DNA from 3 places in the Pseudoflavonifractor sp. genome. Region 3 is predicted to be linked to each of the others. Evidence: a T-box and tRNA genes for the amino acid it is inferred to sense, from the RefSeq annotation. Region 3 holds a T-box; the other regions hold tRNA genes.

Region 1 (7,552 bases), on a different contig from region 3:
GACAAGAGCTTATCAATGGCCGCTCTTGTCCAGCGTTCTTTTCCAGTAGGGGAAGGAATCCTTTTCTCGGAAAGTATGTCTGCAACTTTGCCAAGGCTGGCTCCGGAAAGATAGTAGTCAAAAATCATACGGATGACTTCCGCTTTCTCCTGGCAAATGATAAATGCATTGTTTTCCATCTGATAACCATAAGGAATACGCATGTTTACATATCTCCTTTACTAAAACAATAATATACGCAGGTTTAGAAACGGAATTCTCTCCGCCCAAACCTGCGTTTTGAAATAGTATTTATGGAATAATGAACAATCCAGCAGTGGTGTTTCTGGTGCAAACTGACGAGAAAAAGCAAAACCTGCGTATAACTATAGTTATACGCAGGTTTTGTCTACTTTGGTGACCCAGCGGGGACTCGAACCCCGGACCTTCGCCTTAAAAGGGCGTTGCTCTACCAACTGAGCTACTAGGTCGAATAAAATTGGCTGGGATGGCTGGACTCGAACCAGCGAATGCGGGAGTCAAAGTCCCGTGCCTTACCACTTGGCTACACCCCAGTATCGCAGGTTCAAAAAAGGGAAGGCCCGGAGCGGACGCTCCGGGCCTTCCGCCTTGAGACTATATGGGGTGGGTGACGGGACTCGAACCCGCGACACTCGGAACCACAATCCGATGCTCTACCAACTGAACTACACCCACCATATGGAAGGGAAAACTGGCACGCCTGAAGGGACTCGAACCCCTGACCCACTGCTTAGAAGGCAGTTGCTCTATCCACCTGAGCTACAGGCGCGTATGGAGCGGGTGATGGGAATCGAACCCACGCGACCAGCTTGGAAGGCTGGGATTCTACCATTGAACTACACCCGCATGGGACGCGACAAACTGAATGTCAGCCTTGATATATTACCACGGACAACCCTATCTGTCAATGCCTTTGCCGAAAAAAATAAAAAAATTTCCTCCGCACCCCAGCGCGTCATTTGAGGGGGAGTGCGGAGGCGTGGAGGTCAGGCAATCAGGCGATGGAGTCCGGAGCAGAATCCTCCATCAAGTCCTGGCCGAAAAAGTCGGAGTAGCGCACAGTGAGTGCTCCACCCCCAAAGATCACGTCAGCGATGTCCAGTCCGGGCTCCAGGGCAAGGACATAGTCCTCCGCGCTGGTGAGTGCCCGCACCAGCTCAGTGCCGTCCCGGAGCACAATGGTGACCTGGGTAAAATCAGCGGGGAGACGCTGGCCGTTGACAAAGTCAAAGATGCTGTCGGTCAGGTCACCGAAGAGGACGGTCATGCTGTCAGTGGACAGCACCGCAGCGGAGAATCCGGCGGAGATGCCCATCTCTCCCTCCTTGGAGGCCAGCAGCGTAAAGCCGTCCTCCGCCTCCTCCAGAACAAAGACCTCCAGGGAGCCGAAGGCCTCGGTGCCGGGATTCCGGTTGCCGGCCAGCAGGACCGGCTGTTCCCCGTAGGCAGTGCTCTGTAAGAGCACGCAGTCCTCGCCATAGGTGTCTGCCAGCCAGGCCGACCCCCGCTCCAGCATGCCGCTGTCCGCAGAGGGGGAGGGTGCGGGCGAAGGAGACGAAGGGGAGGCACAGGCGGCCAGAGTCAGGGCCAGCAGAAATGTCATCAGCAGGGAAGCAATACGGGAAAACCGCATAGAAAGCCCTCCTTTTTGTAATTTAAGATAAAAAATTAACGGAACGTATACAGAAACAGGCCGGAATCAGCTCCTTGGGCGGAGAGAAACACCCGGCTGTCATCCAGCCAGCCCAGGGAGCGCTCCTGATTTTGCTCCGTCCCCACCCGGTCAAAGAGAACGAGCTGGCCGGCGGCAAAGTCCAGAACCCCCAGTTGGGTTACATCCAGACTGCTGTCTTTCTTCCCCGACAGGAAGCAGCAGGCACGGTCTCCGCTGGGGGAGAGGAGGAACTGGGTGCCGGACACAAAGGTGAAGCCTTCGATAGGAGCGGATCGGGTACCGGTTTTCCAGTCCAGGACGGCTGCCTGGCCGTTGCTGTCAATCTCCAGGGCGTACCGGCCGCCCAAGTCCAGCACACCCTGGCTGCCTGCGCTGTCATAGCGGGGAAGAGAATTGACGGTCTGCTCCACCGCTCCGGAGGACAGGTCCCACACCCAGGCGGAGCAGGTATCTTCGCCGCCGGTGAGCAGCAGGATGCCGCTGTCCAGAAAGACCGCCCGGTCCAGAGAGGCGCCAAGGGTCTCCTCCAGAGCGGTCAGCGTGCCGTGCTCCAGGTCCAGCAGATAGGGGTGCTGACCGGTCTCGCCCCGTACATGGCCTGTCAGTAGGGCGTGACGCAGGTCGGAGGTGAGAGAGAAGCCGGTGATGCCGCGCAGGCCGTCCGCCGGGTGCTGCTCGGTCAGCAGGCGGCTCTCCCCGCTGCCGAGATCCAGCAGCACAGCCCGGAAGTCAAACTCCCTCAGCAGACCGCCCCGCAGCAGCAGCACCACGGCGTCACTCCGTCCGGGGATAGTCTGGGCCTCCCAGCGTCCCCCGCCGTCGGGCAGGGAGCCCTCGCCCACTGCGGTCAGTCCGCCGTTTCTCACGCACCAGAAGACCTGGCCGGTCAGAGTCCCGCCGCTGTCGGCAAAGCGGAAGGGTGTGACCTCCGCCGGAATGTCCCGGAGTGTGCCGTCTTCCAGGGCGGCAAAGCGGACGGAATCCACCGTGCCGTCCTGGTCCCGCTCCGCCTGCCACAGCGCCGTGCCGCCGGTCTGCCAGCCCTCCAGAGACAGGGGTAGGTACTGGACCTGGACGGCATCCCCCAGCTGTGCACCGGAGGAGGCGTCTCCCGCCGGGGGAACCTGCTCGGGGACGGAGAGATGGAGGAAGGAAAAGACAGCGGTGCGAAATTCCACATTGCCTGCCATGGCGGCCGCCAGAGCCCCCAGCAGCACCGCAGCAGCGGCGGCCGCAGCCAAAAGCCGGAGGCTCAGACCGCCCCGCCGTTTTGCAGGTATGGATTCGCCCGGCATGAGCCGGGCCCGGGCGCCGGAGAGCAGGGCGGGGTCCACGCCGCCCAGGGCGTCCAAGAGCATATCAGGCGTCAAAGAAATCCCTCCTGTTCCAGATAGATTTTCAGCTTGTTTCGTGTGCGGAAGAGGATGACCTTGACCCGGCTCTCCGGGAGCCGGAAGGCCTGGGCAATCTCCCGGATGGAGGCCAGATACCAGTACCGGCAGAGGAACAGGTCCCGGTCCCGGCTGGACAGTCCCTTCAGAAAGACCTCCAGGGCGTGCGTCAGCTCGGACAGCCGGGCGGCCTCCTCCGGTCCGCCGGAGGCCGGGACGCACTGGGACAGCTCCTCCAGGGCCAGGGGCACCTGGCCGCCGCCCCGTTTTTTCCGTGTGTTCCTGCGCCAGCGGTCCAGGCTGAGCCGCCGAGTGATGGCCCCCAGAAAGGCGGAGAGGACAGCAGGCCGGTGGGGCGGAATGGCGTTCCAGGTCTGGAGCCAGGTGTCGTTTACGCACTCCTCCGCGTCCCCATGGTCGGAGAGAATGTTCATGGCGATGGCGCGGCAGTAGCCGCCGTATTTCCGGTCGGTCTCCGCGATGGCGTCCTCATTTCTCGCCCAGTACAGCGCCACAATCCGGCTGTCCTCCATGACAGCGCCTCCTTCCGTCTGAAAGGTCCTTTCACCCATATAGTCGCCAATGGCGTGAAGATGGTTACAAAAAAATCCGCCTGCCGGAAATTTTCCGGCAGGCGGAGCAATATCAGAGCAGGGCGGCGGCCCAGTCGGCCTCACGGAAGCCCACCAGGACGGCTGTTTCGGTCACCAGGATGGGGCGCTTGACCAGCATGCCGTCGGATGCGAGCAGGTCAAGCTGCTCATCCTCGCTCATACCGGGCAGACGGTCCTTCAGAGCCAGGGACTTGTAGAGCAGGCCGCTGGTGTTGAAGAGCTTGCGCAGAGGCAGGCCGCTGCGGCCGTGCCACTCAGCCAGCTCCTCTCGGGTGGGGTTTTCCTCCTTGATGTCCCGGAGGGTGTAGGTGAGACCGTGGCTGTCCAGCCAGGCCTGGGCCTTGCGGCAGGTGGAGCACTTGGGGTAGCAGACAAAGAGCATGGGGAGACCTCCTGTATCAGCGGTGTGGTTCAGCGGACGTTGGCCTTGAGGCAGGCGTACACCTCGTCGGCGGTGGACAGGCCCATCACCTGGTCGGCCAGGGCGCGGGCCTCCTCCCTGGTCCAGCGGGAGATGGCCTGGCGGATGGGCAGCACGGCGGTGGGGGAGACGGAGAACTCGTCCAGCCCGAAGGCCAGCAGCAGGGGGGTCATGAGGGGGTCCCCGGCGGACTCGCCGCACATGCCCACGGGGATGCCCGCCCGCTTGGCCTGAGAGGCGGCCATGCGGACGGCCCGGAGCAGGGCGGGCTGGAAGTAGGAGCAGAGGTAGGAGACCTGGTTATTGCCCCGGTCGGCGGCCAGGGTGTACTGGGTCAGGTCGTTGGTGCCGATGGAGAAGAAGTCGGCCTCACGGGCCAGGGTGTCGGCCAGGAAAACGGCGGCGGGGGTCTCCACCATCACACCCAGCGGGATGTCCCGGTTGAAGGGGACGCCCTCCTGGGCCAGGCGGGACTTGGTCTCCTCCAGCAGCACCCGGGCGGAGCGGATCTCATCCACGCAGGAGACAAAGGGAAGGAGAATCCGGATGCTGCCGTAGGCGGAAGCACGGAGGATGGCGGACAGCTGGGTTTTGAAGAGGTCGGGCTTGCTCAGACAGTACCGGATGGCGCGGAAGCCCAGGAAGGGGTTTTCCTCAGGCGCTGTGTCCAGACAGGCGATGTCCTTGTCTCCGCCGATGTCCAGGGTACGGATGATGATCTCCCGGCCCTCCAGCCGCCGGGCGGCGTCCTGATAGATGCGGAACTGCTCCTCCTCGCTGGGAGGTGCGGCGCGGTTCATGAAGAGAAATTCCGTGCGGAACAGACCCACGCCCTCGCCGGTGTGCTCCAGCACACCGGGCACATCCCTGGGGCTGGCGATGTTGCAGCACAGGGACACGGCCTCGCCGTCGGCGGTGTGGGTGGGGCGGGCGCGGAAGCGGATCAGATCGGCCTGACGGGCCATCTCCTCTCCCTGGCGGGCGCGGCAGTCCCGGAGGACCTCCTCGTCCGGATTGACGAGGACGGTTCCGGCGCTGCCGTCCACCACCAGAGTCTCGCCGCCGGAGAGAATATCCGTAATATTGGGGACCGACAGCACGGCGGGCAGGGCCATGGTGCGCGCCAGAATGGCGGAGTGGGAGGTGATCCCGCCGCTCTCCGTCACAATGGCGGCCACATTCTCCCGCCGGAGGCCGGCGGTCATGGAGGGGGTGAAGTCCCGGGCCACCAGCACGGAGCCGGAGGGAATGGTACTCAGCTCCACCCGGGGGCGGCCCAGCAGAATACACAGCAGGCGGCGGCGCAGATCCTCCACGTCCCCGGCCCGCTGGCGCATCAGCTCGTCCTCCATGGAGGAGAACAGCTCCACATACATGCCGCACACACTGTCCGCCGCAGCCTCGGCGCATACGCCGTTTTCAATGGCGGCGTTCATCTGGCTGGTCATATAGGGGTCGGAGATCATCATGGCCTGTCCGGACAGGATCTCCGCCTGCTTGTCCCCTACGCGGGTCCGAAGCTCCTCCGCCATGGCGGAGGTCTCCCGGATAAAGGCGGCCACGGCGCCGGTCAGCCGGGCCTTTTCCGCCTCCACGCCGGAGAATACCACGTCTCCATACCCCAGGTCGGGCTCGGCCACCAGCACGGCGGTGCCGATGCCGATGCCGCCCGAGGCGGGAATTCCCTCACACTTCATAACCTGAACCTCCCAGTGCCGCCCGGCGGCAGAATCAAGGACGGAAAGGGGAAGCCTTACTCCTCGCCCAGACCGGAGCGCACCAGATCGGCGGCAGTGCGGAGCATCTCCACCTCGTCGGGACCCTCACAGCGGATCTCAATCTCGGCGCCCTGCTTCATGCAGGCGGCCATCACGTTCATAATGCTCTTGCCGTCAATCTCACGGCCGTTGAAGACGATGGTGATGTTGGACTGGAACTTGGTCATGGCCTGGACAAAGATATTGGCGGGACGCATGTGGAATCCGGCCTTGTTGATAACAGTGAGCTGCTCGCTGACCATAATGATAACCTCCAAAAATGATGTATTCCAGCGGATTCATACCCGCTTTTTCCGCAGCACGGCCAGCACCAGCATGCCGGCCAGGGCTCCGGCGGCCAGGGCGATGAGGTAGCCCGGCACATTCCGGATAACAGGGAAGACAAAGATACCGCCATGAGGGGCGGGCAGGGTACAGTTGAAGAAGGCGGCCAGTCCGCCTGCCAGGGCGGAGCCGGTGACGCAGGCGGGAATGACCCGCACAGGGTCGGAGGCCGCAAAGGGAATGGCCCCCTCGGTGATGAAGCACAGACCCATAATATAGTTAACCAGGCCGGACCGGCGCTCCTCCGGGTAAAACCGGCTGGGGAAGAAGGTGCAGCACAGGGCGACGGCCAGGGGCGGCACCATGCCGCCCGCCATGGCGCAGGCCATGACCACAGAGCCCACAGCGGGTGAGGCGGCGGCCAGGGTGGAGGTGGCGAACACATAGGCGGCCTTGTTGAAGGGGCCGCCCATGTCCACGGCCATCAGTGCGGCCACAGCTGCGCCCAGGGCGATTCTGCGGCCCTCGTCCATGGAGGCCAGGGCGCTGTCCAGGGCGGTGTTGAGCATCCCCACAAAAGGGTTGACGGCGCAGAGAAAGAGCCCGGTCAGCAGCAGCCCTGCCAGGGGGTAGAGGAGCACGGGCTTGAGCCCCTCCAGGGGGGCGGGCAGGCCGGACAGAAGACGCTGAAGCAGGCGCATCAGGTATCCGGCGGCAAAGCCGGCCACCAGGGCGCCCAGGAATCCGGCGGAGACCGCCTCGGCGGAGAAGAAGGGGAAGGTGTAGCCGGAGACGGCCAGGGCGCCGCCCACAAAACCGGCCATCAGCGCAGGCCGGTCCCCGATGGCCACGGCGATATAGGCCGACAGCACCGGCAGCATGAAACGGAAGGCGGCGTTGCCCACCGTATTGAACCAGGCGGCCAGCTGGGTATTGGTTCCAAAGGTTTCGTAGCCCAGGGAGGGGTCGTCCAGCAGGAAGGAGATGGCGATAAAGATACCGCCGGCGATGACAAAGGGCAGCATATGGCTCACGCCGTTCATCAGCTGCTTGTAGAGGGTGCGGCACAGATTTTCTCCGCCCTGTGCCGGACGGGGCCTGGCGACGACGGCCTCCTTGTGGTGGTAGATCGGGGCCTTGCCGTCCAGCACCTCCTGAATCAGCGCGGCCGGGCGGCTGATACCGGCAGACACCGGGACCCGGAGCACCGGGCGGCCGTCAAACCGGGCCATATCCACCTCCCGGTCAGCAGCCACGATGATGCCGTCGCAGGCGGCGATCTCCTCATCTGTGAGTACCCGGGCGGCGCCGGAGGCGCCGTTGGTCTCCACCTGGATGGGGCAGCCCATGGCTCTGGCCGCCTGCTCCAGCGCCTCGGCGGCCATATA
Region 2 (7,552 bases), on a different contig from region 3:
AGCGTCTTGTCAAGCGCCTCGCCCACCGCATCGGTGAGGGCGGTGAGCTCGCGCTGGGCCGTGGGAGAGAAAGAGATGCTGCGCTCCCGGAGGACGGAGGCACTCTCGGAGATATTGACGGAGTAATCGCCCATTCGTTCAAAATCGGAGAGGGTGTGGAGCAGCTCGGAGACCTGGGTGCTCTCTGCGGCTGACAGGGAGTGGTCGGACAGGCGGACCAGGTAGTTGTCCAGCGTACCCTCCAGCTTGTCCAGCGTGTTTTCGTTCTCACGCAGCAGCTCTGCCTTCTTGGTGTCATACTGGCTCAGCAGAGACACCGAGATACGGTAGTTGTCCCGGGCCAGCGTACCCATATGTACCACTGCGTCATGGGCCCGATCCAGGGCCACAGCGGGTGTGGCCAGGAAACGCTCATCCAGCATGGTAAAGCCGTTGCTCTCGTCGCCGGGAACTGTGCGCTCCACCAGGCGGACCAGCTGCTTATGGAAGGGGAGGAGGAGCAGGGTACAGCCGATATTGAAGAAGGTGTGGAAGGAGGCGATGTCGCCCATGTTCATGGTGGCCGACCAGAAGGGGAGGCCGCCCGCCGGAGTGAGGGCCAGCTGAGCGCCGTAGATACCTGCCAGGAAGACCAGAGTGCCGATAACATTAAAGTAGAGGTGGAGCATGGCCGTCCGTCTGGCGTTGCGGCTGGCGCCGATGGAGGAGATGAGCGTGGTGATGCAGGTGCCGATATTCTGGCCCATAATGATGGGGAAGGCGATGTTGAAGGTGATGACGCCGGTGGAGGTGAGGGCCTGCAGGATACCCACCGAGGCGGTGGAGCTCTGGAGCAGGGCGGTGACAAGGGCGCCTACCAGGATGCCCAGCAGGGGATTGGAGAAGGCCACGAAGAGGTTGCGGAACTCGGGGACGTCCTGGAGCGGCGCCACAGAGGCGGTCATGGTGTGCATGCTGATAAACAGCAGGCCCAGACCCAGCAGCAGCTGGCCTACAATCCGCTTTTTGCCGCTCTTGATAAACATATAGAGCACAATGCCTACCACTGCCATAATGGGGCCGAAATACTCCGGGCGCATCATGGAGAGAAGCAGATTGTCCGAGGAGATGTCTCCCAGGCGGAGAATCTGGGCTGTAATGGTGGTGCCGATATTGGCGCCCATAATGATACCCACTGTCTGCTCCAGCTTCATAATACCGGAGTTGACAAAGCCCACGCACATGATGGTGGTGGCGGCCGAGCTGTGAACCAGGCCGGTGACAAGGGCGCCGATGAGGACGCTCATGAACAGGTTGTTGGTCAGCCGTTCCAGAATGGATTCCAGCCGTCCGCTGGACAGCTTCTCCAATCCGCTTGTCATGGTGGTCATGCCAAAGAGAAAGGTGGCAATAGCGCCCAGAAGGGAGATTACATCGTAAATACTCACCAGTCTGCCTCCAGATATGATAGGATTATAAATTCAGAACATCGTAAGATAATGGAAGCTCCGTGCCAAGCGGCAGAGGAGCCAATCTATTATAGATTATAAACCTCATTATTTTGTTCGTAAACGATAAAAGTGAAGTTTTTTGCCTCTTTTTTTCGGAAAGAGAGAATATAAGGTGAATAAGGTAATTTTATGAAACTATAAAAGGGAAAATGTCGGAAACTGAAAAATATTTTTCAAACATTTTAAATCAAAAGATGAAAAATATTGGATTTATAAAAAGAAAACGCAACAAAATCGGCACAGAAGTGGGGCGGGCAAAACAGAAGAATAAAAAAGATAAATTTAGGGGTTGACATTTCAGGGGGGCTTTAGTATAATAACCTTCGTCGCGAGCGAGAGATAAACAAAAACGCAAGCGGCCAACAGGGGAGCATAGCTCAGCTGGGAGAGCGCATGCCTTACAAGCATGATGTCACAGGTTCGAGCCCTGTTGTTCCCACCATGGGTCTTGACCCAACGTCAAATGGCGCGGTAGTTCAGTTGGTTAGAACGCCGGCCTGTCACGCCGGAGGTCGAGGGTTCAAGTCCCTTCCGCGTCGCCATTTGCCTCTGTAGCTCAGTTGGTAGAGCAGGGGACTGAAAATCCCCGTGTCGTTGGTTCGATTCCGACCGGAGGCACCAAATCTCTCTGAACTGCATAGAGTGGTTCAGAGAGATAACCCCGCGGGTGTAGCTCATCTGGTAGAGCGCCACCTTGCCAAGGTGGAGGTAGCGAGTTCGAGCCTCGTCACCCGCTCCAGAAACAGAAGATAACAGGAGCAAGTAATTTGCTCCTGTTATCTGTAATCGGCGCCATAGCCAAGTGGTAAGGCAGAGGTCTGCAAAACCTTTACCCCCAGTTCGAGTCTGGGTGGCGCCTCCAAAAAGAAACACCAGCCGACAGGCTGGTGTTTCTTTTTGGATACCTGGGGAATTTGAATGCTCGGGGTCGGCGAAGCCGCCCCCTGCGCCAAGGTTTTGGCCTTCGTCCAAAACGCTTGTACGGCGCAAAAGCGCCGCCCCACCGTGTGGGGCCCCGGTCCGGCTGGCATTTGTCGTGTCGGGATGGCTTGAAGTCCCGACTGCGAAAGCGGTCGGGATTTTTCCTTTTATACTGCTGACAAAGAAACGTGCAAGCTGCGGAGGGAAGCGCAATGGCAAAGCTGATCGAAATCACCAGTCTGGATTTGCCCGAGCTGGAGGTCTTTACCCGGCTGACAGAGGCCCAGCTGCGCAACCGGCTGGAGCCGGAGAAGGGAATCTTCATCGCTGAGAGCCCCAAGGTCATCGCCCGGGCGCTGGAGGCCGGATATCAGCCCCTGTCCCTGCTGATGGAGCGCAAGCACCTGGAGGGCCAGGGCAGGGACATCATGGAGCGCTGCGGAGATATCCCGGTGTACACCGGGGACAACGACCTGCTGGCCGCCCTGACCGGCTATCAGGTGAACCGAGGCATTCTGTGCGCCATGCGCCGCCCCGTGCTGCCCACGGTGGAGGAGCTGTGCGCCGGAGCCCGCCGGGTGGCGGTGCTGGAGGGCATCGTGGACTCCACCAATGTGGGGGCCATCTTCCGCTCCGCTGCGGCGCTGCACATGGACGCCGTGCTGGTCACCCCCACCTGCTGCGACCCCCTGTACCGCCGGGCAGTGCGGGTGAGCATGGGCACTGTGTTCCAGATTCCCTGGACCCGCATCGGCGACAGTCCCGCCGACTGGCCGGAGAAGGGCCTCTCCCGGCTCAACGCCCTGGGCTTCAAGACCGCGGCTATGGCCCTGAGCGACAACTCGGTGTCTATTGACGACCCGGCCCTCATGGCTGAGGACAAGCTGGCCATTGTGCTGGGCACCGAGGGGGACGGCCTGTCCCACACCACCATTGCCCACTGCGACTACACGGTGCGCATCCCCATGTCCCACGGCGTGGACTCGCTGAACGTGGCCGCCGCCAGTGCTGTGGCCTTCTGGCAGCTGAGAGCAAGAGAATAAGAGAATGAAAAAAGAGCGCCCCGGCCGCATCTGCGGCCGGGGCGCTCTTTATATGTATGGATGCTTACTGGTGGATGCCCCGGTTCTGGTCACCGGCGGGGTTGGCGCCGAAGACATAGTCATTGCCGGGGAGGATGGCGTTGAGGATGATGCCGGCCAGGGCGGCGATGGCCAGGCCGGTGAGGGTGATGGAGGTGCCAGCCATCACGAAGGTGATGCCGGAGGAGAAGCCCAGGCCGCACACCAGGATGACAGCGGCGATAATCAGGTTGCGGGACTTGGTGAAGTCCACCTGGTTCTCCACGATGTTGCGCACGCCGATGGCGGAAATCATGCCGTAGAGGATGAAGGAGATGCCGCCGATGATGGAGGCGGGCAGGGAGCCGATGATGTCAGCCACCTTGGGGATGAAGCTGAGGACGATGGCGAAGCAGGCGGCGATGCGGATGACCCGGGGGTCGTACACCTTGGACAGCTCCAGTACGCCGGTGTTCTCGCCGTAGGTGGTGTTGGCGGGACCGCCGAACATGCCGGCCAGAGCGGTGGCGATGCCGTCGCCCACCAGGGTGCGGTGGAGGCCGGGGTCCTCAATGAACCGGGCGCCCACAGTGGCGGAGATGGCGGACATGTCGCCGATGTGCTCCATCATGGTGGCGATGGCGATGGGGGCCATGACCAGGATGGCGGTCAGGTCAAAGCTGGCAAGCTGGAAGGGGGGCAGGCCCAGGATGGAGGCGCTGGCCACCTCGGTGAAGTCCAGAATGGCGCTGCCGTCCGGATTGGTCATACCGCTCATGTGCATGATGAGGGCCACCAGATAGGCGCCCACAACGCCCAGCAGGATGGGGATAATCTTCACCATGCCCTTGCCCCAGATGTTGCACACCACAATGATGGCCAGGGCGATAAGGGCCAGGGGCCAGTTGGTGGAGGCGTTGGAGATGGCACTGGGGGCCAGGGACAGGCCGATGCACACGATGATGGGGCCGGTGACCACGGGAGGCAGGAAGCGCATGACCTTCTTCACGCCGGCCAGCTTGATGATGAGAGCCAGAATCAGGTACAGCAGGCCGGCGATGACGATGCCGCCGCAGGCCCGTGCCAGCTTGTCGGAGGCGGACATGGTGGCGTAGATGCCGGTGTTCAGGCTGCCAACCATCTCAAAGCCGCCCAGGAAGGCGAAGGAGGAGCCCAGGAAGGCGGGGACCTTCAGCTTGGTGCAGAGGTGGAAGAAGAGGGTGCCGATTCCGGCGAAGAACAGGGTGGTCTGGATGCTCAGGGGCAGGCCGTACTGCTTGCTGACAATGATGGGCACCAGAATGGTGGCGCCGAACATGGCGAACATGTGCTGGAGGCCCAGGATGAGCATCTTGGGAATGCCCAGGGTTCGGGCGTCGCGAATGGGTTCTTGTTGATTCATATGGATTCTCCCTTCTTTACATTGCGGACACACACTGCCTGTGAGGGCAAAAAAAAACAATCACTTACGTGATTGTCAGGCAAAAACGGAAAGGAAAGAGCCGCAAAAGCAATTCACACAGAAAAACAGCATCATGACGGTTCCCTCCTTTCAGTATCCGGGATATCATAGCAGAACCGACGGAAAGATGCAAGAGGGAAAAGAGACTTCTGTCGTTTTCTCCCGAATGGGCAAAAAGACAGAAAAAAGGAAGAAAAGGCTTGTGGGTTTAGCGGATTGACTTTTTGGCTCGATTTCGGTAGTATAAGATATGAATTTTTATAAATAGGCCTGAGTTCGGCCTGTGTGTCCCTCAGGTGAAATTGCATCGGGGAGTGAAGCTTCCATGAAAAAGCCCTTCGTGACCCTGGACCAGCTCCAGGAAATGACCAAGACCTATCCCACCCCGTTCCATCTCTACGACGAGAAGGGCATCCGGGAAAACGCCCGGAAGCTGAAGGCGGCCTTTGCCTGGAACCCGGGCTTCAAGGAGTATTTCGCCGTCAAGGCCACGCCCAACCCCACCATTCTGAAGATCCTCCATGAGGAGGGCTGCGGCACCGACTGCTCCTCCCTCACCGAGCTGATGATGTCCGACCGCTGCGGCTTCTCCGGCAGCGAGATCATGTTCTCCTCCAATGACACCCCCGCCGAGGAGTTCGCTCTGGCCGCCAAGCTGGGCGCCACCATCAACCTGGACGACTTCACCCACATCGACTTCCTCAAGGAGACCATCGGCTATATCCCCGAGACCATCTCCTGCCGCTTCAATCCCGGCGGCACCTTCTCCATCGGCGAGTCCAAGGAGGGCTTCCAGGTGATGGACAACCCCGGCGAGGCCAAGTACGGCTTCACCCGGGAGCAGCTCTTTGAGGGCTTCAAGAAGCTGAAGGACATGGGCGCCAAGCACTTCGGCATTCACGCCTTCCTGGCTTCCAACACCCTGAGCAACGAGTATTATCCCACTCTGGCGGGCATCCTGTTCCAGCTGGCCGTGGACCTGAAGAAGGAGACCGGCTGCGACATCCGCTTCATCAACCTGTCCGGCGGCGTGGGCGTGCCCTACCGCCCCGAGCAGCCCGCCAACGACATCGCTGTCATCGGCGAGGGCGTGCGCAAGCAGTATGAGGCCATTCTCACCCCCGCCGGCATGGGCGATGTGGCCATCTTCACCGAGCTGGGCCGCTTCATGCTGGCGCCCTATGGCTGCCTGGTGACCAAGGCCACCCACTTCAAGCACACCTACAAGGAGTATGTGGGCGTGGACGCCTGCGCTGCCAACCTGATGCGCCCCGCCATGTACGGTGCCTACCATCACATTACCGTCATGGGCAAGGAGGACGCCCCCTGCGACCACAAGTACGATGTCACCGGCTCCCTGTGCGAGAACAACGACAAGTTCGCCGTGGACCGTATGCTGCCCGAGATTGACCTGGGCGACCTGCTGGTCATCCACGACACCGGCGCCCACGGCTTCGCCATGGGCTACAATTACAACGGCCGTCTCCGCTCCGCCGAGGTGCTGCTGAAGGAGGACGGTTCCACCCAGCTCATCCGCCGTGCCGAGACCCCCGACGATTACTTCGCCACCCTGGTCTGGTAAACACAAAACAAAAACGCCCGCTCACTTCTCTGTTTGGGAAGTGGGCGGGCGTCTGCATTTACAGGGTGAGGAAGACAAGCACCACCATGGCCAGAATGGACACGCCGAAGAGTACCAGCTCCAGAATCAGGTCCTTTCTGCGCCGCATGTCCCGGCGGCACTCCAGCCAGATGGGCACGGTGGAGCCGGAGAACATCTGGTAGAGCACAATCAGCCGCAGGACCAGGTCGATGACCGTGAGCACCAGACTGGCGGAGCCAAGGGAGTCCACGGGAGCCATGGCCTCCTGGTAGCGGGGGAGAATCCAGTAGCTGAAGGCGGCGATCTGTTCAAGGCCGATGAGGCAGAACACCACCAGGGCGGCACGGTTGCCCCGGTGCAGGGCCCACAGCACCACGGCGGAGGGCAGCAGGGTAGCCAGGGCAGAGAGGAGCGTCAGGGGCTCCAGACCCCCGCCGGCCCGGATGAACGGAATCAGCGCCTGGGCAAACTGGGCCACAAAAATCAACCACAGCAGGGCACGGAGCAGAAAGCGGCCCTTTTGGGCACGGATATCCTGGTACATTCCCCTCACCTCGACCAGCTTCCGCGGAAACGGAGCGTTTTTATCATTTTACCATAACATACCCGGAGCGCCAAGAGGGAAGCGCGCCGAAAAGGCTTGCGCCAGGGCGCGCCATATAATAAAATAGACCGGAACGAATACAACAGGAGGAACGCATATGAGCTACGCCGACGAGAGATTTATCCAGAACTGCAAAGACATCCTCGCCCACGGGACCTGGGACACGGACCAGGCGGTGCGCCCCCGGTGGGACGACGGAGCCCCCGCCCACACCATCAAGCTCTTCGGCGTGGTGAACCGGTACGACCTGAAGAAGGAGTTCCCTGTCCAGACCATCCGGAAGATGGCCTTCAAGAGCTCGGTGGACGAGCTGCTGTGGATCTGGCAGAAGAAGTCCAACAACATCCACGACCTGAACAGCCACATCTGGGACGCCTGGGCTGACGAAACAGGCTCCATCGGCAAGGCCTA
Region 3 (7,552 bases):
AGCTGGTACTTGCCCGCCATGTTGCCCGCTTCCCGGATGAGGAGGATGTCCTCAAACATCATGGGGTCGTTGCGGAAGGTGAGCTTGTAAAAGCTGGCGAAGGTGAGGCCCATGGTCAGCGCCGCCGTCACCAGGTAGGAAATCCAGGCCCGGCCGATGAGGAAATAGAGCAGCAGGGACAGGAATACCACCGGCAGGATGTTGAGCAGGGCGATAAGGGGGTGGGTAAAGTAGCTGATGAACATGGCGGTGCGGTTGTCCACGCAGGCAAACCACAGGGACAGCACCCCAATACACACCCCCATCAGCACGCACAGCACCGGGGTGAGCACAGGATTTTTGGCGATGGGGTCCAGCTTTTGCATCAATTTTTTCATAATTTTGACTCCGTTTTTACAAGGCAGGAAAAACAAACCCGCCGCACCGGCAGGCCGCCGGTGCGGCGGGTCACATTTGGGAACTTGGAAAGGACTTTCCGGAGGAAGGTAAAAGAGTTGTTCAGAGTTGTTCGGGCGCAGACTGAAATACCGGCGCAGAGAGTTGGGGCGGCATTGAGATCGCCGATGAATCGCAGCGACTTTCAAGTCTGGGCGGGTAACGCTGCTCGGGCAGAGGGGTAACGATACGGAAGAGCCGAACCGGCAAGCAACAGCTTTCAGGTTCGGTGGCTGGTTGGACACCACCGCCGCCGGACGCATCCCCGAAAGGGGTCCGGGGAAACGGGGGCGTTTGGCCCTGAAAGGGCCCTTCCGCCCCTGTGTCCCCGGCGGCTTTTGGGTACTTTTCGCCGGAGAAAAGTACCCCGTCGGAGACAGCTCTCTTATGCCCGAAATTAGAACGCGATCTTCTCCTCGATATAAGCCTTCAGCTGGTCGATGGGCAGACGCACCTGCTCCATGGTGTCGCGGTCACGGACGGTGACGCAGTGGTCGGCGGGGGTGTTCTCGTCGCCCACGGTCTGGAAGTCCACGGTGATGCACAGAGGCGTGCCGATCTCGTCCTGACGGCGATAGCGCTTGCCGATGGAGCCGGCCTCGTCGTAGTCCACCATGAAGTACTTGGACAGCTGGGCGTACACCTCCTGAGCGGCGGGGCCTAGCTTCTTGCTCAGGGGCAGCACGGCGCACTTGAAGGGAGCCAGGGCGGGATGGAAGCGCATGACGGTGCGGACGTCGTTCTTGGCCTCGTCCACGACCTCCTCGTCGTAGGCCTCCACCAGGAAGGCCAGGGTCACGCGGTCGGCGCCCAGGGAGGGCTCGATGACGTAGGGCACATAGTGCTCGTTCTTCTCCTGGTCGAAGTAGGTCATGTCCTTGCCGGAGTGCTCCTGATGCTGCTTCAGGTCGTAGTCGGTGCGGTCGGCCACGCCCCACAGCTCGCCCCAGCCGAAGGGGAACATGAACTCAAAGTCAGTGGTGGCCTTGGAGTAGAAGGCCAGCTCCTCGGGCTCGTGGTCACGCAGGCGCAGGTTCTCGTCCTTGATGTTCAGGTTGGTGAGCCAGTCGTGGCAGTACTGACGCCAGTAGGCGAACCACTCCAGATCGGTGCCGGGCTGGCAGAAGAACTCCAGCTCCATCTGCTCGAACTCACGGATGCGGAAGATGAAGTTGCCGGGGGTGATCTCGTTGCGGAAGCTCTTGCCCACCTGGCACACGCCGAAGGGCAGCTTCTTGCGGGTGGTGCGCTGGATGTTCTGGAAGTTGACGAAGATACCCTGGGCGGTCTCGGGACGGAGATAGACCTCGGTGGAGGAGTCCTCGGTGACGCCCTGGTGGGTCTTGAACATCAGGTTGAACTTGCGGATGTCGGTGAAGTCGCTCTTGCCGCAGCCGGGGCAGGGCACGTTGTTGTCCCGGATGAAGGCCACCATCTCCTCCTGGGTCATGGCCTCCACGTTCACGTCGGTGCGGCCGGTCTCCTGGAGGTAGTCCTCAATGAGCTTGTCGGCGCGGTGACGCATCTTGCAGGCCTTGCAGTCGATGAGGGGGTCGTTGAAGGTGGAGACATGGCCGGAGGCCACCCACACCTGGGGATTCATCAGGATGGCGGCGTCCAGACCCACGTTGTAGGGGTTCTCCTGGACAAACTTCTTCCACCAGGCCCGCTTCACGTTGTTCTTCAGCTCCACGCCCAGAGGGCCGTAGTCCCAGGAGTTGGCCAGGCCGCCGTAAATCTCGCTGCCGGGATAGACGAAGCCCCGGCCCTTGCACAGGGCCACGATTTTTTCCATGGTCTTTTCGGTGTTCTTCATTATAAAACTCAAACTCCTTCTGTCTGTGATTTGCCGGTGGAAAGGCGGCCGGAAAAACAAGAACCGCCCTGAGCGGATGCTCAGGGCGGATGAAAACTCCGTGGTGCCACCTGAATTCGGAGCATGACCGCTCCGCACTCGAACCCGGTAACGGCGGGGGACCGGCGGGGCATTTCCTCCCCACGGCTTACGGGCGCCTTCCGCGGGACCTTCGGACGCCTCTCACCAGCCGGCGTCTCTCTCAGGTCCGGGTCTCCGCGTACTCCTCCCGGTCAAAGCCTGTTTCTGCCCGACATTGTATCACCAAAACCCGGTTCCGTCAAGGACGGCGGGGGAAATGGGGCAAAAAAATCCTGTTTCGACCTCAGAACAGGCGGAGAAACTGGCTCACCACCACCGCCGCCATGACCACCACCGCCAGGGACGCGGCGGCGTCCAGGGCCAGGTGGAGCCGGCGGGGACGGCGCTGACGGGGCTGTTCCACGGCGGGAACCTCCTCCGGAATCTCCTCCCCAGCGTCCTCCGGCAGGTCAAAGGGGGTCTCCTCCCCTGTCAGGGCACGGCGGCAGGCGTCAAAGTCCAGCACCTTCCCCTCCCGCTGGGGGGTACGGGGCTGGGTGCGGAGGAAGAGCATATCTCTGGGCGCGGGGGCGGCCTCCCCGCTGGCCATTTCGTATACCGTCAGACGGCATGCGTCCAGGTTGTAATAGATGGTCTCCATGGCGGTCCCTCCCGGCTTTTGATGGATACAGCATAGCATACAATTCGTCCGATAAACCGGACTTTTTATCCTGCGCTTTCCAGGGGCTGTTCCTGTAATTATGGAACCTGTGTTCGAATATAGAATACAACAAATGTTCGAAAAAAGCAAGAGGTTTTTTCTGCTTTTTTCGACGTGGAAAAAGGGAAATTGTTCCGGTACAGGGACAAAAAAGTCCCCTGCACCATGGGGTGCAGGGGACTTTGCTGGTTCACAGTCAGGGCAGGTAGGACAGGGGGTTGACGGTGGTGCCGTTGATCTTCACCTGGAAGTGGCAGTGGTTGCCGGTGGACCGGCCGGTGGAACCCACCTTGGCGATGGTCTGACCCTGGTAGACCTTGTCTCCCACGCTGACCAGCAGGCTGGAGCAGTGAGCGTAGTAGGTCTGATAGCCGTTACCGTGGTCGATAATCACGTACTTGCCGTAGCTCCAGTTGCTGCCGGTGCCGGTGCCCGCCCAGATGACGGTGCCGCCGTCAGCGGCCTGGATGCCGGTGCCGTAGGGGGCGGCAATGTCGATACCGGAGTGGTAGCTGTAGCTGCCGAAGATATAGCGGTAGCCGAAGTAGGAGGTGATATTGCCGTACACGGGCCAGATAAAGTAGCCATTGGGCAGCCAGCTGGGCCGCTCCTTGGTGCCCACCGCGATGACCTTGGTGGTGGGCTCGGTGAGGGTGACGGTGTTGGTGACGGTGCGCTCGCGCTCGTTGCCGTTGACGTAGGTCACGTCGGCGGTAATCTCAGCCAGGCCCTCGCTGCCGGGGTCCAGCACCTTGGTCTCGCCCTGGTACATGGAGTCGTCCTGGACCTCCTCCACCGGGCTGGCAATGGCCTCCTGGTAGGTGACGGTCTCGGTGGTCTCAACGGACAGGAAGGGGATGACCTCACGGACGTTGAGAATCTGGCCGATATAGATCTTGTTCACGTCCACATCGGGGTTGAGCGCCTCCAGCTCGGACATGGACATGTCGTTGTCGTAGGCGATCTGCATGAAGGTGTCGCCGCTCTGGACCTCGTAGGTGGTCTGGCCGTTGGTGTTCTCGGTCAGGCGGGCCTGCATGACGGACAGGTCCTGCTCCACATCAGAGGGGGTGTACTGCCGGGTGATGGACACAGACTCCACAAAGTCGGCGGAGGTGGTGTTCTCATTGACATAGGGGGCCTTGATGGCGTCCAGCATAGCGGTGAGGGAAGCCTCGTCCTCGGCGGCGCCGATAAACTCGCCGTTGACCTTGAGCACGTAGCTCTTCATCACCTCGCCGATCTGGTCGAAGAGGTAGGTCTCGAAGTCGCCCACGTTGGACAGCTTGTCCTTTTCAGTGAGGGCAAACTCGTAGGAGACGGTGCTGTCCAGGGTATAGTCATAGCCCAGAATGTCGGAGGCCCGCTCCTCCACCCGGTCCATGGCGTCCTCAAACACCTCCGGCTCGGTGACCACGCCCAGAGTGACGCCGTCCACCGACACCACATAGCTGGGGGTGTACACGGTACCCACCACCAGGGCGGTGCCGATGACACCGGCGGCCAGCAGGAAGGCCAGGGGGCCCACCGCCTTGTGCCCCGCCACGGCGGCATCCGCCCGGTGGAGCACAGAGCCCACCTTGCGGCCTGCGGTAATCAGGGCATCCAGCAGGGGACGGCGACCCTGTTCACGGGCGCCCTCCCGGGCGCCACCCGCCGTCTCTTCGGCGGGGATGGCGTCGGGTGCTGTCTGCCGGCCGTGGGAGTGAAGAATTTCATCCATCGGAGCCAGACCTCCTTGAAAATAGCAAAAAGTCAAAATAAGAATCCGCCTGCAAAACAGCAAAAGCCGGAAATTACAGAACGGAGTGAAATGATTACAAACTGGTTACAAACGGTATCATACACGCTTTTTGCCTCCGCGTCAATACTTTTTTGCCCGCAAAGTGCCTGGAAAGGGGAGATTTTCCGCCTGACAGGGCTGAGATAGAGAGCAAAACCTTAAAAAACGAGGGAAAACCTTAAGAAAACCGTGTTGATTCCTTCGGGCCGGAAGGAATGGGCGGCCGGGCGTCAGGGTTCGGCGTCAGGGTTCGGGCGACTTTTCTTGCGTGGGGGCAGCCGGGCGTGGTATACTGTATCGTTAAGGCGGCACGGCCGCAGACCTGAAATCCAAGCGCAAAGCGCGATTTTTACACTCTGGAGGCATCCCATGGCAAAACGGAATTCCCGTCCCAGGCGCAGAGGACTGCGAATTTTTCTGGTTCTGGTCCTGGTGTTCCTGGCGGGGGGACTGTTCTTTTACGACCAACAGAACCGGATTCAGACCGAGACCATCACCGTCACCTCCGGCCGCCTGCCGGCGGGGTTTGACGGCTACCGCATCGTACAGATTTCCGACCTCCACGGCAAGGAGTTCGGGGAGGACAATGAAATCCTGCTGGAAAAGACGGCGGAGCTGGACCCCGACCTCATCGCCATCACCGGCGACGTGATTGACGACGCAGACCAGATGGGGATTCTGGAGCCGCTGGCCAGGGGGCTCACCGCCATCGCCCCCACCTTCTATGTCACCGGCAACCACGAGTGGGCCATCCGGGAGGCGGGCACGGTGAAGAGCCTGCTGGAGGAGTACGGCGTGACGGTGCTGTCCAACGAGTACCTGACCCTGGAGCGGGGCGGGGACTCCATTGTGCTGGCGGGCATCGACGACCCCAACGGCCCCTATGACCAGAAGACGCCCCAGGAGCTGTCTGACGAGATTCACGAAGCTCTGGGGGACCCCTATGTGGTGCTGCTGGCCCACCGGAACGAGTACTATCAGGTGTACGACCAGTGCGGCTTTGACCTGACCCTCTGCGGCCATGTCCACGGGGGCCTCATCCGGCTGCCCTTTACCGACGGGCTCATTGACAACACCCGCAGCCGCCTCTTCCCCACCCACACCGCCGGGCTCTATCCCCTGGACGGCGGCGGCACCCTGATGGTGTCCCGGGGCCTGGGCAACGGCGGCATCTCCTTCCGGCTGTTCAACCGGCCCCATCTGCCGGTTATCGTGCTGAAATCGGGGGCATAAAGACCTATTAACAGAGAAAAGAGAGCATAACCATGGAATATTTCGGCGGAACCTTTGATATCGCGGTCATCGGCGCAGGCCATGCGGGCATCGAGGCGGCGCTGGCCGCCGCCCGGCTGGGCCTGCGGACGGTGTGCTTCACCGTAAACCTGGACGCGGTGGGCAATATGCCCTGCAACCCGGCCATCGGCGGCACGGGCAAGGGCCACCTGGTGCGGGAAATCGACGCCCTGGGGGGCGAGATGGGCCGTGCCGCCGACGCCGCCTGCATCCAGTACCGCATCCTTAATAAGGGAAAGGGCCCTGCGGTGTGGTCCCTGCGGGCCCAGGCCGACCGGCGGGAATACCAGAAGGTGATGAAGCACACCCTGGAGATGCAGGAGAACCTGTGGGTCAAGCAGGCCGAGGTGGTGGAAATCCGCACGGAAAACGGCGCTGTGTCCGCTGTGGTCACCGCCACCGGGGCGGTGTACGCCGTGAAGGCGGCGGTGGTGTGTACCGGCACCTTCCTGGGGGGCCGCACCATTGTGGGCGATGTGGTGCGGGATTCGGGGCCCGACGGCCTCTCCGCCGCCCTGCCCCTCACCGACTGCCTCAAGACCCTGGGCCTTTCCATCCGCCGCTTTAAGACGGGCACGCCCCCCCGTGTCCACCGGCGGAGTGTGGACTTCTCCAAAATGGAGCTTCAGCCCGGCGACCCGGATGCCCAGCCCTTCTCCTTTGAGACGGCCGCCGCCCCGGACAACAAGGCCGTGTGCCACCTGACCTACACCAACGCCGCTACCCACGCGGTCATCCGGGCCAACCTGGACCGCTCCCCCCTCTACGACGGCACCATTGAGGGCGTGGGCCCCCGTTATTGTCCCTCCATTGAGACCAAAATCGTCCGCTTCCCCGAGAAGGAGCGGCACCAGCTCTTCATCGAGCCCATGGGCCTGGACACCGAGGAGCTGTACATCCAGGGTTTGTCCTCCTCCCTGCCCGAGGAGGTGCAGGTGGAGATGCTCCATACCATCCCCGGCCTGGAGCAGGCCGAGATGACCCGGGCGGCCTACGCCATCGAGTACGACTGCGTGGACCCCACCGAGCTGCTGCCCACCCTGGAGTGCAAAAAAGTTCCCGGCCTGTACGGCGCGGGCCAGTTCAACGGCTCCTCCGGCTATGAGGAGGCCGCCGCCCAGGGCCTGGTGGCGGGCATCAACGCCGCTTTGAAGCTGTTGGGCCGTCCGCCCATGGTGCTCAGCCGGGACCAGGGGTATATCGGCGTGCTCATCGACGACCTGGTGACCAAGGGTACCGAGGAGCCCTACCGGATGATGACCTCCCGCACCGAGTACCGGCTGCTCTGTCGCCAGGACAACGCCGACCGCCGTCTCACCGGCGTGGGCCATGAGGTGGGGCTGGTGAGCGAGGAGCGGTACCGGGCTATGCTGGACAAGTACGCCGCTGTGGACCGGGAGTGTGCCCGGCTGGAGCGCACCGGCGTGTCCCCCTCCCCCGCTCT

Evidence for each region. A T-box is a leader RNA that pairs with one kind of tRNA and senses whether it is charged. The one in region 3 lies ahead of ACOX7T_RS04495 (glycine--tRNA ligase), so its partner is inferred to be a tRNA-Gly.
Region 1: it encodes a tRNA-Gly, which carries the amino acid that the T-box ahead of ACOX7T_RS04495 (glycine--tRNA ligase) is inferred to sense. The anticodon was not compared.
Region 2: it encodes a tRNA-Gly, which carries the amino acid that the T-box ahead of ACOX7T_RS04495 (glycine--tRNA ligase) is inferred to sense. The anticodon was not compared.

The regions. Positions count from the first base shown of each region.
Region 1 covers NZ_JBMNPX010000025.1:20,586-28,137, reverse strand. Annotated here, with positions in the region: gene ACOX7T_RS13900 (recombinase family protein) at 1-203, opposite strand, end outside; tRNA gene ACOX7T_RS13895 (tRNA-Lys) at 395-470, opposite strand; tRNA gene ACOX7T_RS13890 (tRNA-Gln) at 480-554, opposite strand; tRNA gene ACOX7T_RS13885 (tRNA-His) at 621-696, opposite strand; tRNA gene ACOX7T_RS13880 (tRNA-Arg) at 714-790, opposite strand; tRNA gene ACOX7T_RS13875 (tRNA-Gly) at 794-867, opposite strand; gene ACOX7T_RS13870 (hypothetical protein) at 1,016-1,654, opposite strand; gene ACOX7T_RS13865 (hypothetical protein) at 1,690-3,066, opposite strand; gene ACOX7T_RS13860 (RNA polymerase sigma factor) at 3,063-3,620, opposite strand; gene ACOX7T_RS13855 (arsenate reductase family protein) at 3,733-4,083, opposite strand; gene ptsP (phosphoenolpyruvate--protein phosphotransferase) at 4,113-5,819, opposite strand; gene ACOX7T_RS13845 (HPr family phosphocarrier protein) at 5,876-6,142, opposite strand; gene ACOX7T_RS13840 (PTS fructose transporter subunit IIABC) at 6,179-7,552, opposite strand, start outside.
Region 2 covers NZ_JBMNPX010000002.1:50,443-57,994, forward strand. Annotated here, with positions in the region: gene ACOX7T_RS02730 (Na/Pi cotransporter family protein) at 1-1,427, opposite strand, end outside; tRNA gene ACOX7T_RS02735 (tRNA-Val) at 1,857-1,932, shown strand; tRNA gene ACOX7T_RS02740 (tRNA-Asp) at 1,956-2,032, shown strand; tRNA gene ACOX7T_RS02745 (tRNA-Phe) at 2,036-2,111, shown strand; tRNA gene ACOX7T_RS02750 (tRNA-Gly) at 2,154-2,229, shown strand; tRNA gene ACOX7T_RS02755 (tRNA-Cys) at 2,279-2,352, shown strand; gene ACOX7T_RS02760 (TrmH family RNA methyltransferase) at 2,624-3,454, shown strand; gene ACOX7T_RS02765 (uracil-xanthine permease family protein) at 3,519-4,874, opposite strand; gene ACOX7T_RS02770 (diaminopimelate decarboxylase) at 5,260-6,516, shown strand; gene ACOX7T_RS02775 (hypothetical protein) at 6,575-7,081, opposite strand; gene thyA (thymidylate synthase) at 7,239-7,552, shown strand, end outside.
Region 3 covers NZ_JBMNPX010000003.1:101,034-108,585, forward strand. Annotated here, with positions in the region: gene ACOX7T_RS04490 (LTA synthase family protein) at 1-377, opposite strand, end outside; gene ACOX7T_RS04495 (glycine--tRNA ligase) at 833-2,251, opposite strand; T-box leader at 2,330-2,536, opposite strand; gene ACOX7T_RS04500 (hypothetical protein) at 2,616-2,972, opposite strand; gene ACOX7T_RS04505 (peptidoglycan DD-metalloendopeptidase family protein) at 3,229-4,755, opposite strand; gene ACOX7T_RS04510 (metallophosphoesterase) at 5,185-6,048, shown strand; gene mnmG (tRNA uridine-5-carboxymethylaminomethyl(34) synthesis enzyme MnmG) at 6,081-7,552, shown strand, end outside.